4 regions of the Limnobaculum zhutongyuii genome follow, and region 4 is predicted to be linked to each of the others. Evidence: predicted binding sites of a transcription regulator. Region 4 holds the regulator's gene; each other region holds the start of a gene.
What was found. The regulator CRP, encoded in region 4, controls carbon source genes, mostly activating them, when cyclic AMP is high. The targets are predictions, from matches to a motif close to ATGTGANNNNNNTCACAT.
Positions count from the first base shown of each region.

Region 1: a site for CRP is predicted at 2,559-2,576, ahead of EKN56_RS11690 (YfcZ/YiiS family protein). Genes of this name have one in related genera too.
Region 2: a site for CRP is predicted at 1,846-1,863, ahead of EKN56_RS04590 (arabinose ABC transporter substrate-binding protein). Genes of this name have one in related genera too.
Region 3: a site for CRP is predicted at 1,759-1,776, ahead of serA (phosphoglycerate dehydrogenase). Genes of this name have one in related genera too.

Region 1 is NZ_CP034752.1:2,605,368-2,609,037, forward strand. It holds gene smrB (endonuclease SmrB) at 1-370, shown strand, start outside; gene EKN56_RS11670 (hypothetical protein) at 446-895, shown strand; gene EKN56_RS11675 (hypothetical protein) at 1,010-1,222, shown strand; gene EKN56_RS11680 (low molecular weight protein tyrosine phosphatase family protein) at 1,230-1,553, shown strand; gene sixA (phosphohistidine phosphatase SixA) at 1,651-2,130, opposite strand; gene EKN56_RS11690 (YfcZ/YiiS family protein) at 2,210-2,503, opposite strand; gene fadL (long-chain fatty acid transporter FadL) at 2,918-3,670, shown strand, end outside.
Region 2 is NZ_CP034752.1:1,102,555-1,106,224, forward strand. It holds gene araG (L-arabinose ABC transporter ATP-binding protein AraG) at 1-451, opposite strand, end outside; gene EKN56_RS04590 (arabinose ABC transporter substrate-binding protein) at 602-1,582, opposite strand; gene EKN56_RS04595 (ribulokinase) at 1,983-3,659, shown strand.
Region 3 is NZ_CP034752.1:734,721-738,390, forward strand. It holds gene EKN56_RS02820 (LysR family transcriptional regulator ArgP) at 1-862, opposite strand, end outside; gene rpiA (ribose-5-phosphate isomerase RpiA) at 1,012-1,671, shown strand; gene serA (phosphoglycerate dehydrogenase) at 1,963-3,195, shown strand; gene EKN56_RS02835 (5-formyltetrahydrofolate cyclo-ligase) at 3,264-3,670, opposite strand, start outside.
Region 4 is NZ_CP034752.1:4,166,988-4,170,657, forward strand. It holds gene EKN56_RS18665 (hydrolase) at 1-38, shown strand, start outside; gene EKN56_RS18670 (YheU family protein) at 35-283, shown strand; gene EKN56_RS18675 (phosphoribulokinase) at 368-1,237, shown strand; gene crp (cAMP-activated global transcriptional regulator CRP) at 1,534-2,166, shown strand; gene EKN56_RS18685 (YccS/YhfK family putative transporter) at 2,237-3,670, shown strand, end outside.

The sequences.
Region 1 (3,670 bases), 1.6 Mb from region 4:
ATTTCAACCTCTGTTGAGTGAGGATAGCCCGATTCGTTATGTGCGCCCCGGCGCTAATAGCTATGAGGTAAAAAAACTCCGACGTGGTGATTACTCACCAGAGCTGTTTCTTGACCTGCATGGGTTAACACAAGCAGAGGCTAAACAAGAGTTAGGCGCATTAATCGCCGCCTGCCGCCGGGAGCATGTTCACTGTGCCTGTATTATGCATGGCTATGGTACATACGTACTGAAACAGCAAACGCCGCTGTGGCTGGCCCAACATCCGGATGTGATGGCCTTTCATCAGGCACCCAAAGAGTTCGGTGGTAACGCCTCAATATTGGTATTAATTGCTCAGGAAACTTCGGAAGAACCCTCTCCATTCTGACTTCACGCTATTTTCACATACGCCAGTTAACCTGCCGGAAAGTCTGATGATGTCCAGCGCAGGGAGTTGCCACATATGAGTAAAACACATCGAATAATAAATAACGCCGTCTGGTTTACCCTTTTTGGGCCGTTAATTGGACTGATTATTGCGATTCCCACGATATATATCTATACGGGTTATCCATCTGGTTTCTTCCGCGATATCATCCGTGAGCTACCTTTTGCTCTGCTCATTACCTATATCTGGGGAAGTTTGCCAGCACTGGCGACTGGAATCATTATTGCCAACTTAACGCCGTTGTATCAAAAGTTTCCTTTTGCCGCGCTGGTCGGTGCTATAACCTCGGGATTGCTCCCAACCACTCTGCTTATTTTTTGGGGACAGTTAGATTTTGAAGTTCTCGGGCTTTCCATTCTCTGTGGAACCCTCTCATCGGTAACCATGTATCAAGCAGTTCACTACTTACCGGCGCTCTTTTCCCCTTTAGCCACTAACCCGGAGCAACCCGATTCGCAAAAATAGCCACTGGACGGTTATTGGCTACATTCGGTATCATAAAGCCGGACGCTAACCCGTCCCAACCTCTCTGTATTATCGCGGCTGCTGAACCACGATTAATCTGATGAGGCATCAAATATGGATAACATCCGAAACCGGGCCTGGCGGCTCTCACAAAATAAACGTAAAAAACACCAGGGTGGTCGGGCAAAAGACGACTATCGTGGAGAAAAAAACTGGAAAATGCTCTACACCCGTCGAGACAAGCTGGCAAGATCGGTGCAGCTAGGTATCGAGTATCCCAGAATACCCAATAGTCAACGAACGCTAAAAGCCATGGAAGAGGTCTGACTGCTGTATGAATGTGCTATTTATCTGTAGTCGTAACCAGTGGCGAAGCCCTACCGCAGAACAGGTGTGGCGTCGCCACCCTGAACTCTCGGTTAAATCAGCCGGAACCAGCCGCAATGCCCGCAAGCCATTAACCCCTGCATTGTTACAGTGGGCTGATGTTATTTGCGTGATGGAGCAAAAACATAAGAACCGTATTGTGGCGGAATATCAGCGCTTGATAGAGCATAAAACCATTCACGTGTTGGATATTCCCGACGACTACAAGTATATGGATCCGGAGTTAGTGCGTTTGCTGGAGGAAGTGGTCGCGCATCGGCTGGGGCTTTAAATTGTTGTTCTTTCCGGCCTGGAACCATGCATATTGATACATGTTTGCGTTTATGGCCGGAATATCCACTAAAGTGAATTTAAAAGCGATTCCACAATTAACTCAATGACCCCGGCGTTTGCTGCCAGTCAAGAGAACCTCTGCCGGTTTCAGCATCCAGCGTAATCGCTGCTACGGCTGAAGTGCTAAACATAGGTGGGTATATACCACCACAAAGTTCAGAGACCAGATAGCCCACCAACGGTAAATGAGAAACCACCAATACAGAATTCACTCCATCCTGTGCCAGCGTCATCAAATAATCAGCAGATAACATAGCATCGCCACCCGGCGTCAGGGCTGAAAACGTTTCGATGGTAGAGGAAGATGACAGAGGAAATTCGTGTTTGACTACGTCTAACGTTTGCTGTGCCCGAACATAAGGACTGACTAGCACCCAGTCAATCTCAGCAATTTTTTGCCGTAGCCAGCGCGTCATTTGAGCCGTTTCCTTACATCCGCGCTCTGTTAAGTTGCGAGCCGGATCGCTGTCAGCATGATAACTGGCTTCACCATGCCGCATAATGAACACCTGCATGTTTTGCTCCGTTCATTTATGGCTAACGCCGGTATTCCGGCGTTAGCATTATTCTAAACTGTACAAAAACTGGTGGCGATTAACGCAGGCCCAGTTGGAAAATCATAGTTTCAGCCTGGCACGAGAATGTAAAGTCTACGCTCAGTTCTACTCCACCCGCGACATCAGTCAAACGGCTTTCAATCATGCAAGGCTCAGATTCTGTTGCTCGTGCTTTTTCTGTCAGCATCTTCAGCATTAACTCTGCTTCGCCACGATTGGTAAATACATTTTGGTAAGACGCAGTGCAATCCGTGTTGTCCATCACGGTACCAACATCAACGCAACAACAAGCAGCGGTTTCTTGTGCATTACATTTTAATGAATCAGACATCGTACTCTTCTCCTGTGAATAAAACGGCTGAATAGTCGTTTTATTTAAAACCTGAATGAGATCTAGCTCAAAATTCAATAATCTTTCCTATACTACTCTTCCTGCCCGATTTACGCATGGACTTTGTTATTACCCGACTAATTATTCGTACAATAATCAACCTTCCCACACAAAATTGAGTTATAACAATATGATTATTATTACCTTTATGATTTTTCACTTTGATACGCTTCAAATGTAACCAATCCGGTATGTAAAAAGTATTTACTTTTAAATAAAGTATTAAGCCCTAATGCCCCTTAACCTCTGTCATTCGGCCCAACTGGTCTAATCTGTAGCCAACATCTTACTCCCTACAATGCCGCCTCAATTATTACAATCCGTAATAGTTTTTATCACTTTTGAGATTTTGGTATGCACCACAAAAATATTTTAAGAAAGTCGGCATTGGCAATTGTTATAGCGGCAGTATCTTCTAATCTTTACGCTTCAGGTTTCCAGCTTCAGGAATCTTCTGCTTCAGGGTTAGGTCGTGCGTTTTCCGGTGAAGGTGCGATTGCTGATAATGCAGCATCAGGTAGCCGTAACCCTGCATCAATGACGATGTTTGACCGCCCTACATTTTCTGGTGGCGCCATTTACGTCCAGCCTACGGTAAAAATTGACGGTACTTCCCCATCTGGTTCAGATATGTCCGTAAGTGACATTACGCCAAACGAATGGGTTCCTAACCTTCATTTTATCTATCCAATTAATGATAGTTGGGCGGTTGGTGGTTCTTTAACCAGTAACTATGGCCTTTCTACCCAATTCTCTGATGATTATGCTGCAGGTCCTTTGGCTGGTAAAACCTCATTAAAAACCGGCAATCTTAATTTCAGTGCCGCTTACCGTATCAATGAATATTTTAGCTTTGGCGCAGGTTTTAATGCGATCTACGCGGAAGCAGAAATCAACCGTCATGCCGGTGAGAATAGCAACGGTATGCCAAGAGATACCGAAGTCGTTCATATGAAAGGCGACGAGTGGGGTTATGGCTGGAACGCGGGTCTGCTATACGAAATCGATAAAGAAAACCGTATTGGCCTGAGCTACCGTTCACAGGTAGACATCGACTTTAGCGGCGATTACAGCAGTGAACTGCCATCCAAATATAACGCGATGCAA
Region 2 (3,670 bases), 1.6 Mb from region 4:
GCCATTGGCCGATGGAGAGATACTTCAGTGGCGTATTTGGGTCGATATCCAGCCCCAAATGCTCCAGTTGAATACGTGCCTCATAGTTGAGGATTTTTTTATTGACCACGCCGCCTTTGGTTGGCAATTGCCCTAAATAGATGTTTTCAGCGACGGTCATTTCAGGAATCAAATGTAGTTCCTGATAAATAATGGCAATACCGGAATTCAGGGCATCCATGGTGTTATTGAATTTTACCGGTTGCCCCTTAACCTTAATTTCACCCGTAGTTGGGATATAGTTGCCGCTGAGTATTTTAAGCAGCGTTGATTTTCCAGCTCCATTCTCTCCCATCAGCGCATGAACCTGACCTGGATGACAGTCAAAGCTAATGTTTTGCAGTGCTTTTACGCCTGGAAACGTTTTACTGATTTGACAAAACTCGAGATAAGGTGATTGCAGCGTAGGCATAATAAGTTCCTTAATGCTCGTACCACTTATCCGCAGGGGGCTTTTAATTGTAAACGGCCCAAAAGAAGCGACTGACGGAATAAGTATATTTTTCGATAATACGGTGTCGTATAAAGTGGGCAGATGGTTAACCATCTGCCCAATGGACAATTACAGTCCTTTCTTTTGCAGCTCAACTTTGAAGTTTTCGCGAGTAAGCAGTACTACATCGGTAACTTCAGTGAATTTAGCTGGCTCAACACCTTTGGTTTCCCAGTTGTAGAGCATTTCAATACTCTTATAGCCGTGTACGTCCGGGCTTGGTAACAGTGAACCGTAGAAGCCGGTAGCGTTAGCTTTTGACAGCTCGTTTACCGCATCCACACCGTTGATACCAATACCGATAACGTTTTCAGGTTTGAAATTCTGACCTTCTGTTGCACGTACGCCACCCAGAATGGTGTTGTCGTTAAAGCCAACGATTAGCCAGTTTTTCACTTCCGGATGTTGTACTAACATGGAGTTAGCTGCATCAAAGGAGCCCGGGATATCGTTTGATTTGCTCGGTACCTGATAAATTTGTTTCTCAGGGAAACCAGCAGCTTTCAGCGCATCCATAGAGCCAGAGGTACGGCGACGAGCGGTATCCAGTTCGTTAGAGGTAATCGCCATTACGCCGGTTTCAGCGATGTTCCACTTACGTTTGGTCATCTCTTTCCATAACTCTTCGCCCTGACGCTCACCAATTTTTGTGGCGGCCATCATGACCAGAGGAACCGTATCCATCGGTTTACCCTTAGCGTTAACGAACTGGTCATCAACGGTAATAACCTTCAGGTTGTAGCTTTTGGCTTTAGCAATAATTGCCGGCCCTAATTTTGGATCCGGGGTACAAATAACAAAACCTTTCGCTCCGTTAGCCGCCAGGCTATCAATAGCGTTCAGGGTTTTTTCGCCGTCCGGAACCGCAATTTTAATTACGTCAAAACCGAGATCTTTACCTGCTTTATCCGCAAATGCCCACTCGGTTTGGAACCAAGGTTCTTCAGGTTGTTTAACCAGAAAGCCGAGCTTCATCGTTTCAGCGATAGCTGAATGTGACATAATCGCCGACAATCCTACAACAGCAAGGGCCTTAGTAAATTTATGCATATGTTCTATCTCTCCTGTACTTGGTCTATATAGCCTAATTGGCTGTATTTATGATATTGACTCAGCGAGATCTACTATTGTTATAACAACGGATTTTTATTTAACACGCTTACTGACGCCATTTTTAAGCCTGTTCATATATAATCCATAACAAAGTGGCGTAAGTTTTAACGTTTATTCGATATGATTTTTTAGAGCGCCATCACAATTGAGAATTACAGCAAGATCGTTCATATATTCAGTGGAAAAGTGATGTATTTTGATTTTGAGGTAGATCACACTCCATCTTAAGAAAGCAAGATTGTGCATATTTCTAGCTAATGCATCCTCGCCGATTTGATGGGATTTTTTTATGGTATCCCCAAACAAAAATCACCATTAATTCGTATATGAGGTTTTTATGTCAAAAGGCGCTATTGCTCTTGGGCTTGACTTCGGTAGTGACTCTGTTCGCGCTTTGGCTGTTGACTGCATAGAAGGCTCCGAGATTGCAACCGAAGTCGTCTATTATCCGCGCTGGAAGCAGGGACTATTTTGTAAACCATCTGATAATCAGTTCCGCCACCATCCTCAGGATTATATTGAGTCGATGGAACAGGCGATTAAAGCCGTGGTTGCCATGCTGACACCAGAGCAGCGTAAAACTATCGTGGGTATTGGTGTCGATACTACCGGTTCAACGCCAGCTCCCATTGATAATGAGGGACGAGTATTAGCCCTGCGTCCTGAGTTTGCCGATAACCCGAATGCGATGTTCGTGTTATGGAAAGACCACACCTCTATTGAAGAAGCCGAAGAGATTAACCGCCTGTGCCATAGCGGTAAGTTTGATGACTATACGCGCTATATTGGTGGTGTTTATTCATCTGAATGGTTCTGGGCCAAAATCTTGCATGTTTCCCGTGCGGATGCCGCTGTACGTAACGCTGCAACTTCCTGGGTTGAACTGTGCGACTGGGTTCCCGCGTTATTAAGCGGTACTCAGGCGCCAACTAATCTTAAGCGTAGCCGTTGTGCTGCGGGTCATAAAGCATTGTGGCATATGGACTGGAATGGTTTGCCGCCGCGTGATTTTTTACAGGCATTAGATCCTATTCTGGTTAATGACCTGACTTATCCCATGTTTACTGAAACTCACACCGCTGAGAAACCGGTAGGGCAGATCACTAAAGAATGGGCTGCACGTTTAGGCTTGCCAGAAAATGTCATGATCTCTGGTGGTGAGTTTGACTGCCATATGGGCGCCGTGGGAGCGGGTGCTCAACCCTATACGTTGGTGAAAGTGATTGGCACTTCTACCTGCGACATCCTGCTGGCAGATTACCAACTGGTGGGTGACCGTGCCGTTGCAGGCATTTGTGGTCAGGTCGATGGTAGCGTGATTCCGGGCCTTATTGGTATGGAGGCCGGACAGTCCGCCTTCGGTGATATGTATGCCTGGTTTAGCCGCTTGCTGTCTTGGCCGCTGAATCATGCCGCAGCGCAGAACCCTGAATTAGCGCCAGCACTGAAGCAAATCGAATCTAATTTATTACCTGCTTTAACGGAAGCCTGGGCTCAACAAACCTCACTGGAAAAGCTACCGGTGGTGCTTGACTGGTTCAACGGCCGCAGAACGCCATTTGCCAACCAGCGCCTGAAAGGTGTCATCACAGATTTAAACCTCGGTACCGATGCACCAACCCTGTTTGGTGGATTTATTGCCTCTACGGCATTTGGTGCTCGCGCCATTATGGAGTGTTTTGTCGATCAGGATATTCCGGTGGAAAACGTACTGGCATTAGGTGGTATTGCTCGTAAATCTCCGGTGATCATGCAGGTTTGTACTGACGTAATGAATCGCCCGCTGCAAATCGTTGAGTCCGATCAGTGCTGTGCCCTGGGGGCCGCCATTTTTGCTGCGGTTGCCGCCGGTGTTCACGCCACTATTCAGGATGCTCAACAACACATGGCTAGCCCAATTGAACGCACGTTGACGCCGGATCCACAGCGTGCCGCGCAGTATGAAAAACTTTATCAGCGCTATCAGCAGTGGGGCAAAGTCGCAGAGCCTTGCTATGCGGCCAAAGCTGAATAATACGGTACTCA
Region 3 (3,670 bases), 1.2 Mb from region 4:
TTAACAGGGCGTCAGTGACTCCCCGCATAATTTTACTTTCTGGCGAGAAACGATGCCAGTAAAGCATCCGGCGCTGGCACAGGCCCGGTGTCAAATCCATTAACTCACCGTTAGCCAGCTCTCGCTCAATTTGCAGATGTGGGATCATGCAGCAGGTGGTTCCCTGTTTTGCCAACTGTACAAAGGCTTCTGAAGAGCTAACAATATGGCAGGGTACGCTGCCTGGCGGCAGGTCAAAGTTCTGCTGTAAGAATGCCTGATGCATATCATCCAGATGGTCAAACGCAACCGCAGGCGCTTTAAGTAATGCGGAGCGAGTTACGCCGTTAGGAAAATAGCGTTCAGCAAAGTCAGGTGATGCCACGAAAATATAGTCTAATGCTCCCAGTTGATCCACCAGACAGCGCGGCAGCGCCTGAGGTTGAATACTCACTGCACCCACTACTTCCCCTAAACGTAAGCGTTCCTGAGTTCGGGTTTCATCTTCAACCTGTAGATTTAAACGAATCGGAGAATCAGATAATACCGGCTTTAGCGCTGGTAATAGCCAGGTTGCCAGACTGTCGGCGTTAACGGCAAGGGAGAGCTGTAACGGAGAGTCAGCACTGCCTTCATCGCTTAGCCATTCATCTTCCAGTAATTCTACCTGATGTAAGAGAGCCAGTAACTTTTGCCCTTGTTCGGTAGGACGTGGGGGAACGGTACGGATCAGCAGTGGCTGACCATACAGGTATTCAAGCTGTTTAATGCGTTGAGATACGGCTGATTGTGTAATACATAATTTTTGCGCTGCACGTTCAAACCCGCGCTCACGGATAACCGCATCCAGCGCCTGAAGTACGCGATAATCTGGGCGTTTCATTCCTAAGTATTCTCCGTTTTAATCAGACCGTCTCTCTATCACTATGCCATACTTTTTAGATTATCGTATGTTTCTGACAGGTTTAACTGTTTCGTCTCGTGGGTTACTCTATAATAATCACATTTTTGACAGCTTAGGTAGATTTCACCATGACTCAAGATGAACTGAAAAAGGCAGTAGGCTGGGCGGCACTGAAATATGTGCGTCCGGGAACCATTGTAGGCGTAGGAACTGGCTCAACTGCTGCGCATTTTATTGATGCGTTAGGTTCAATAAAAGATCAAATAGAAGGGGCTGTTTCCAGCTCCAACGACTCCACGGCAAAACTGAAGAAGTTAGGAATCCAGATTTTTGACTGCAACGAAGTGGATTCACTGGATATCTATGTTGATGGCGCCGATGAAATTAACGGCCATATGCAAATGATCAAGGGTGGCGGGGCAGCGCTGACCAGAGAAAAGATCATTGCAGCGATTTCCCGCAAATTTATCTGTATTGCCGACAGTTCTAAACAGGTCGATATTCTGGGGGCTTTTCCTCTGCCGGTAGAAGTGATCCCTATGGCCAGAGCCTATGTTGCCAGAGAGCTGGTAAAACTGGGAGGAATGCCGGAGTACCGTCAGGGTGTGGTTACCGATAATGGAAACATCATTCTGGATGTGCATAACCTGAAAATTATGGATGCCGTGGCGATGGAAAATAAGATAAATAGTATCGCTGGTGTAGTAACCGTAGGATTGTTTGCGAACCGCGGCGCCGATGTGGCGTTGATTGGTACCGCTGATGGTGTAAAAGTTATTGAGTCGTAATGATGTGATTCCCCGAATTTTATATAACCCTATAAAATTCGGGGAAATGTTCAAAAATTATTACATATAATTAAAAAAATATTAATTTGGTGATATATATCACACTTAGCATTATCTTAACGTTAAGACGCTGCTCTTCTCTATCAGCGGCAGAATAAACCACCTAAATTAAAACATTCACTTACGCCTTCTACTGATATATAAGCAATCGATTGTATTGCCGTAACTTCTATTTTTGATATGTTGGTTAGACAGGGTCTATATAATAATCACTAGGGCAAGGTTCAGCAGATGGTAAAAGTATCGTTAGAAAAAGAGAGAATTAAGTTTCTCCTGGTGGAAGGTGTTCATCAAAGTACGGTGGATAACCTGCGTGCAGCGGGTTATACCAACATTGAATACCATAAAGGTGCACTGGATGATGAAGAGCTGAAAGTCGCTATTCGTGATGCGCATTTTGTTGGTATTCGTTCCCGCACCCACTTAAGTGCAGACATTCTGGCCGCCGCAGAGAAGCTGGTAGCCATTGGTTGTTTCTGTATTGGTACCAATCAGGTGGATCTGCATGCAGCCGCTAAACGTGGTATCCCTGTGTTTAACGCACCATTCTCCAATACTCGTTCCGTTGCAGAGATGGTGTTAGGGGAAATCCTATTGTTACTGCGCCGTATTCCTGAAGCTAACGCCAAAGCTCACCGCGGTGAGTGGTGCAAGCTGGCGGTCGGCTGTTTTGAAGCCCGGGGTAAAAACCTGGGGATCATCGGTTACGGCCATATCGGAACCCAACTGGGTATTCTGGCAGAATCTATCGGTATGAACGTGATGTTCTACGATATCGAGAACAAACTACCGTTGGGAAATGCTACTCAGGTACGCCACTTATCCGATCTGCTAAATATGAGCGATGTGGTGACGTTACACGTACCGGAAACCGCCAGTACTAAGAATATGATGGGACATAAAGAGCTGGCGCTGATGAAGCCTGGGTCTGTGCTGATCAACGCTTCACGCGGTACGGTAGTAGATATTCCGGCATTGTGTAGCGCATTGGAAAGTAATCATATCGCAGGGGCCGCTCTGGACGTATTCCCAACCGAACCGGCAACCAATCAGGATCCGTTTGAATCGCCATTAACTGCTTTTGATAATGTGTTGATTACACCGCATATCGGTGGTTCGACTCAGGAAGCACAAGCCAACATTGGTAATGAAGTGGCTGGCAAACTGGCAAAATATTCTGATAACGGCTCAACGCTTTCTGCGGTTAACTTCCCGGAAGTTTCCCTGCCGGCACCAAGTGAAAATGTCAGCCGCTTACTGCATATTCATGAAAACCGCCCAGGGGTTCTGAATCAGATTAACCATATCTTTGCGGAAGAGGGTATCAACATTGCAGCTCAGTTCCTGCAAACCAATAATGATATTGGTTATGTGGTTATCGATGTGGAAACCGATCGTTCAGATGAAGCATTGGAGCACATGAAATCGATTCAGGGCACCATTCGTGCAAGACTGTTGTTCTAATCGGGATTGATTGTGAATAAGGCGGCTGATTAGCCGCCTTTATTTTGCCGTTTTGCCTGAGATGATTTTTACCAACGCCAGTCGCGAGAAGGAGTGATAATTTCCGGTAGAGAAATATCCCAGTCCTCACAAGATAAAGCCTCGACCTGTTGGCAGTCGTGGGCAATTCCGATGGGCCAGAAACCATGATTACGCCAGTTTTTCAACGTTCGGTCATAGTAACCCCCACCCATTCCCAAACGATTTCCCTGTGCATCAAAAGCAACCAACGGCGTAATAATGACATCCAACTGTGACACGGGTAAAACCGACTGAACGTTAAGCCGCGGCTCCTGAATGCCAAAAGGGTGTGAAATCATTGGCGTTTCTGGCGTGTAGTGTAAAAACAGCAAATGACCTGGGCTAAAAGGATGTAGAACCGGCAGGTAAAGCGATTTCTTTTGTTGCCAGAGCGCCTGAATCAATGGGCGGGTAT
Region 4 (3,670 bases):
CTGAATGGTTAACCGGCTATCTGGAGAACAACAAATGATGATTCCGTGGCAGCAACTGGCGCCCGAAACGCTGGAGAGTATTATTGAATCCTTTGTTCTGCGTGAAGGTACCGATTACGGAGAGCACGAAAGATCGTTACAGCAGAAAGTGGATGACGTTAAACGTCAGCTAAAAAGTGGTCAGGTAATATTGGTTTGGTCAGAGCTGCATGAAACCATCAATATTATGCCCAAAGATCGGTTCAGTGATGATATGGAAGAGCAGCCTTATCCGGAGTATTGATTCATCTGAATAAAATTTTATGACAGCCCTGCACCAATCCGACTATGCTCTGGTAATAACAACGAAAACTAAGGAATCAGGTTAATGTCAGCAAAACATCCGATCATTGCAGTAACTGGTTCCAGCGGAGCCGGTACTACTACCACCAGTCTGGCCTTCAGAAAAATCTTTCAGCAGCTAAATTTAAGCGCTGCACGCATTGATGGTGATGCATACCATCGTTATACGCGTCCGGAGATGGATGCGGAAATTCGTAAAGCCAGAGAGCAAGGGCGCCACATCAGTTATTTTGGTCCCGAGGCGAACGACTTCGCTCTGCTGGAAAACAGTTTTATTGAATATGGAAAAACCGGAAACGGACGCACACGTAAGTACTTGCATACTTATGATGAAGCGGTTCCCTATAATCAAACACCCGGTACTTTTACCCCCTGGCAACCGCTGCCTGAAACCACCGACCTGCTATTTTATGAAGGTCTGCATGGCGGCATCGTCACCGCAAAACATAATGTTGCCCGGCATGTCGATTTGCTGGTTGGAGTCGTTCCTATCGTTAACCTGGAGTGGATACAAAAGCTGATCCGCGACACCGTGGAACGAGAACACTCCCGGGAAGCGGTACTGGATTCTGTTGTGCGTTCAATGGACGACTACATCAATTACATCACCCCACAGTTTTCCCGGACGCATATCAACTTCCAACGCGTCCCCACCGTTGATACCTCTGACCCGTTTTCTGCGAAAAGTATTCCAACTATGGACGAAAGTCTGGTCGTTATTCACTTCAGGGGGCTGACAGGAATTGATTTTCCCTATTTACTGGTCATGTTACAGGGATCGTTTATCTCCCAAACAAACACTTTAGTGATTCCAGGAGGGAAGTTGGGGCTGGCTATGGAGTTAATTATCACACCATTAATACAACAATTATTAGAAGGCAGAATATTAGAATAGGGAAATGAGGATAAAACAGGCGAATAACCCGAATCAGCGCCGCTTAACCCTCATTTTAGTAAGACAACACGAGACTCTTGGCTCAACCTGTGTTAAAACCATAGTGTGGGTATAACAGATAAATTAGAGTTTGCTCAGGCTGATGCAATACTAACCCACAAACACCTCTATATTCTTTTTTACATCAGCTATAATAGCGCTCACCTGGCAAGTTATATGCTTCGGGGCGGGTAAGATTTTCGGCAAGCTTCTCGCTTTGCTGTGTTAGGCAGTGACTACAAAGAGGATAACAACAAATGGTTCTCGGCAAACCGCAAACAGACCCTACTCTCGAATGGTTTTTATCTCATTGTCATATTCATAAATATCCATCCAAGAGCACACTTATTCACCAAGGTGAAAAAGCAGAAACTCTTTACTATATTGTAAAGGGTGCCGTAGCCGTTCTGATTAAGGATGAAGAAGGTAAAGAGATGATCCTCTCCTATCTCAATCAGGGGGATTTCATCGGAGAACTTGGCCTGTTTGAAGAAGGTCAGGAGCGCAGTGCCTGGGTCAGGGCAAAAACAGCATGTGAAGTTGCTGAAATTTCCTATAAGAAGTTTCGCCAGCTGATTCAAGTTAACCCAGATATTTTAATGCGTTTATCTGCTCAGATGGCCAGCCGCTTACAGGTTACCTCTGAGAAAGTAGGAAGCCTTGCCTTCCTTGATGTTACGGGCCGTATCGCACAGACATTACTCAACCTGGCTAAACAGCCGGATGCAATGACTCATCCAGACGGAATGCAAATTAAGATCACCCGTCAGGAAATTGGTCAAATTGTTGGATGTTCCCGTGAAACGGTAGGACGTATTTTAAAAATGCTGGAAGATCAAAACCTGATCTCCGCTCATGGAAAGACTATCGTTGTCTACGGGACTCGTTAAATAATAAAGAGAAGCGGATAGGTTTACGGCCTCCAAATGCCATATCCGCTTTCTTTTCCCGGGGAGGCCTATGTGGCGACGAGTCATTTATCATCCAGAAGTCAATTATGCTCTGCGCCAAACTTTAGTTCTCTGTTTGCCTGTCTTGCTGTTTTGGCTACTCGACGATCTGGCAACCGGCTTTTTACTCTCCCTTGTTCCTGCCTGCTGCAGTATTGGTGGTCTCGACACTCCCCATAAACACTTTTTCAAACGGCTGGCTATTGGTGGCTCACTGTTTGTTATTAGCAGTGTATTGTTACAGTTTCTGCTGCTGTGGTCAGTTCCGCTGCCGTTCTGCATGCTTATTCTGACCCTCCTGTTTGGTGTAACGGCGGAAATCAGTCCGCTTTATGGACGATTAATGCCTGCGGCATTAGTGACCGCCATTTTTACGCTCAGTATGGCGGGGAATTTACCTATCTGGCGAGTAGCCATATTATTTGCCATTGGCACGTTCTGGTATGGTTTATTTATCCACCTGTGGTTTCGGCTCTGGCAAGAACAACCCATGCGAGAATCACTTAGCCTGCTTTTTCGTCAGTTAGCTTACTATTTTGAAGAGAAATACAGCTTATTAACCCAACATACCGATCCTGAAAAAGCACTCCCTCCCCTACTGTTACGCCAACAGAAAGTGATGGATATCATCACGTTGATTTATCAGCAAATCTATATGATTCCCAATCTGAAGCACCCTCGTCATCGGCGATTAATTCAGGCGTTTCAGGTGGCTCTCGATTTGCAGGAGCACATTACCGTCAGCCTGCACCAGCCTGCGGAAGTACAAAAGCTGGTTGAGCAAAGTCAGGCCGAAGCTATTATTCGTCATAATGCAAAATCTATTAGTCAACGCTTACAGGTATTAGCTGATGATATCCTCTATCATCGACGCCCAACGCCTTTCAGTATGGAGACGGAATTATCAGCACTGGAGAAAATTACCAGACAGCATCCTGATAATCCGGTTGGGGCTTTTTGTTATTATCATTTCAGTCGCATTGCCCGCTTGCTTAGCCGTCAAAAGCCGTTATACAACCACACATTGATGCCGATACAAAATCGTCTTCCTTTTTGGCAAGCGCTAAAAAATTATTGTTCGCTTAAATCTGCCGCTCTCAGAAATGCCGCACGTCTTGGTCTTACATTAGCGGCAGGTGCCGGAATTGGTCTGACGCTCAATCTGCCTAAGCCCTACTGGATACTGATGACCATTATGGTGGTTAGCCAAAATGGCTATAACGCGACCCGAATTCGAATTCAGCACCGCTCACTGGGCACCATGATCGGTATTCTTGCCGGAGCAGCAATTTTGCATCTCTACTACTCGCAAAATCTGATGTTGATTTTGATGTTAGTTCTGACGTTTTGCTCTTATCTGATAGTGCGTAAAAATTATGGTATTGCAGTCATTGGATTCACCATTACCGCCCTCTATACCTTACAGATTATCTCTAACAGCGGT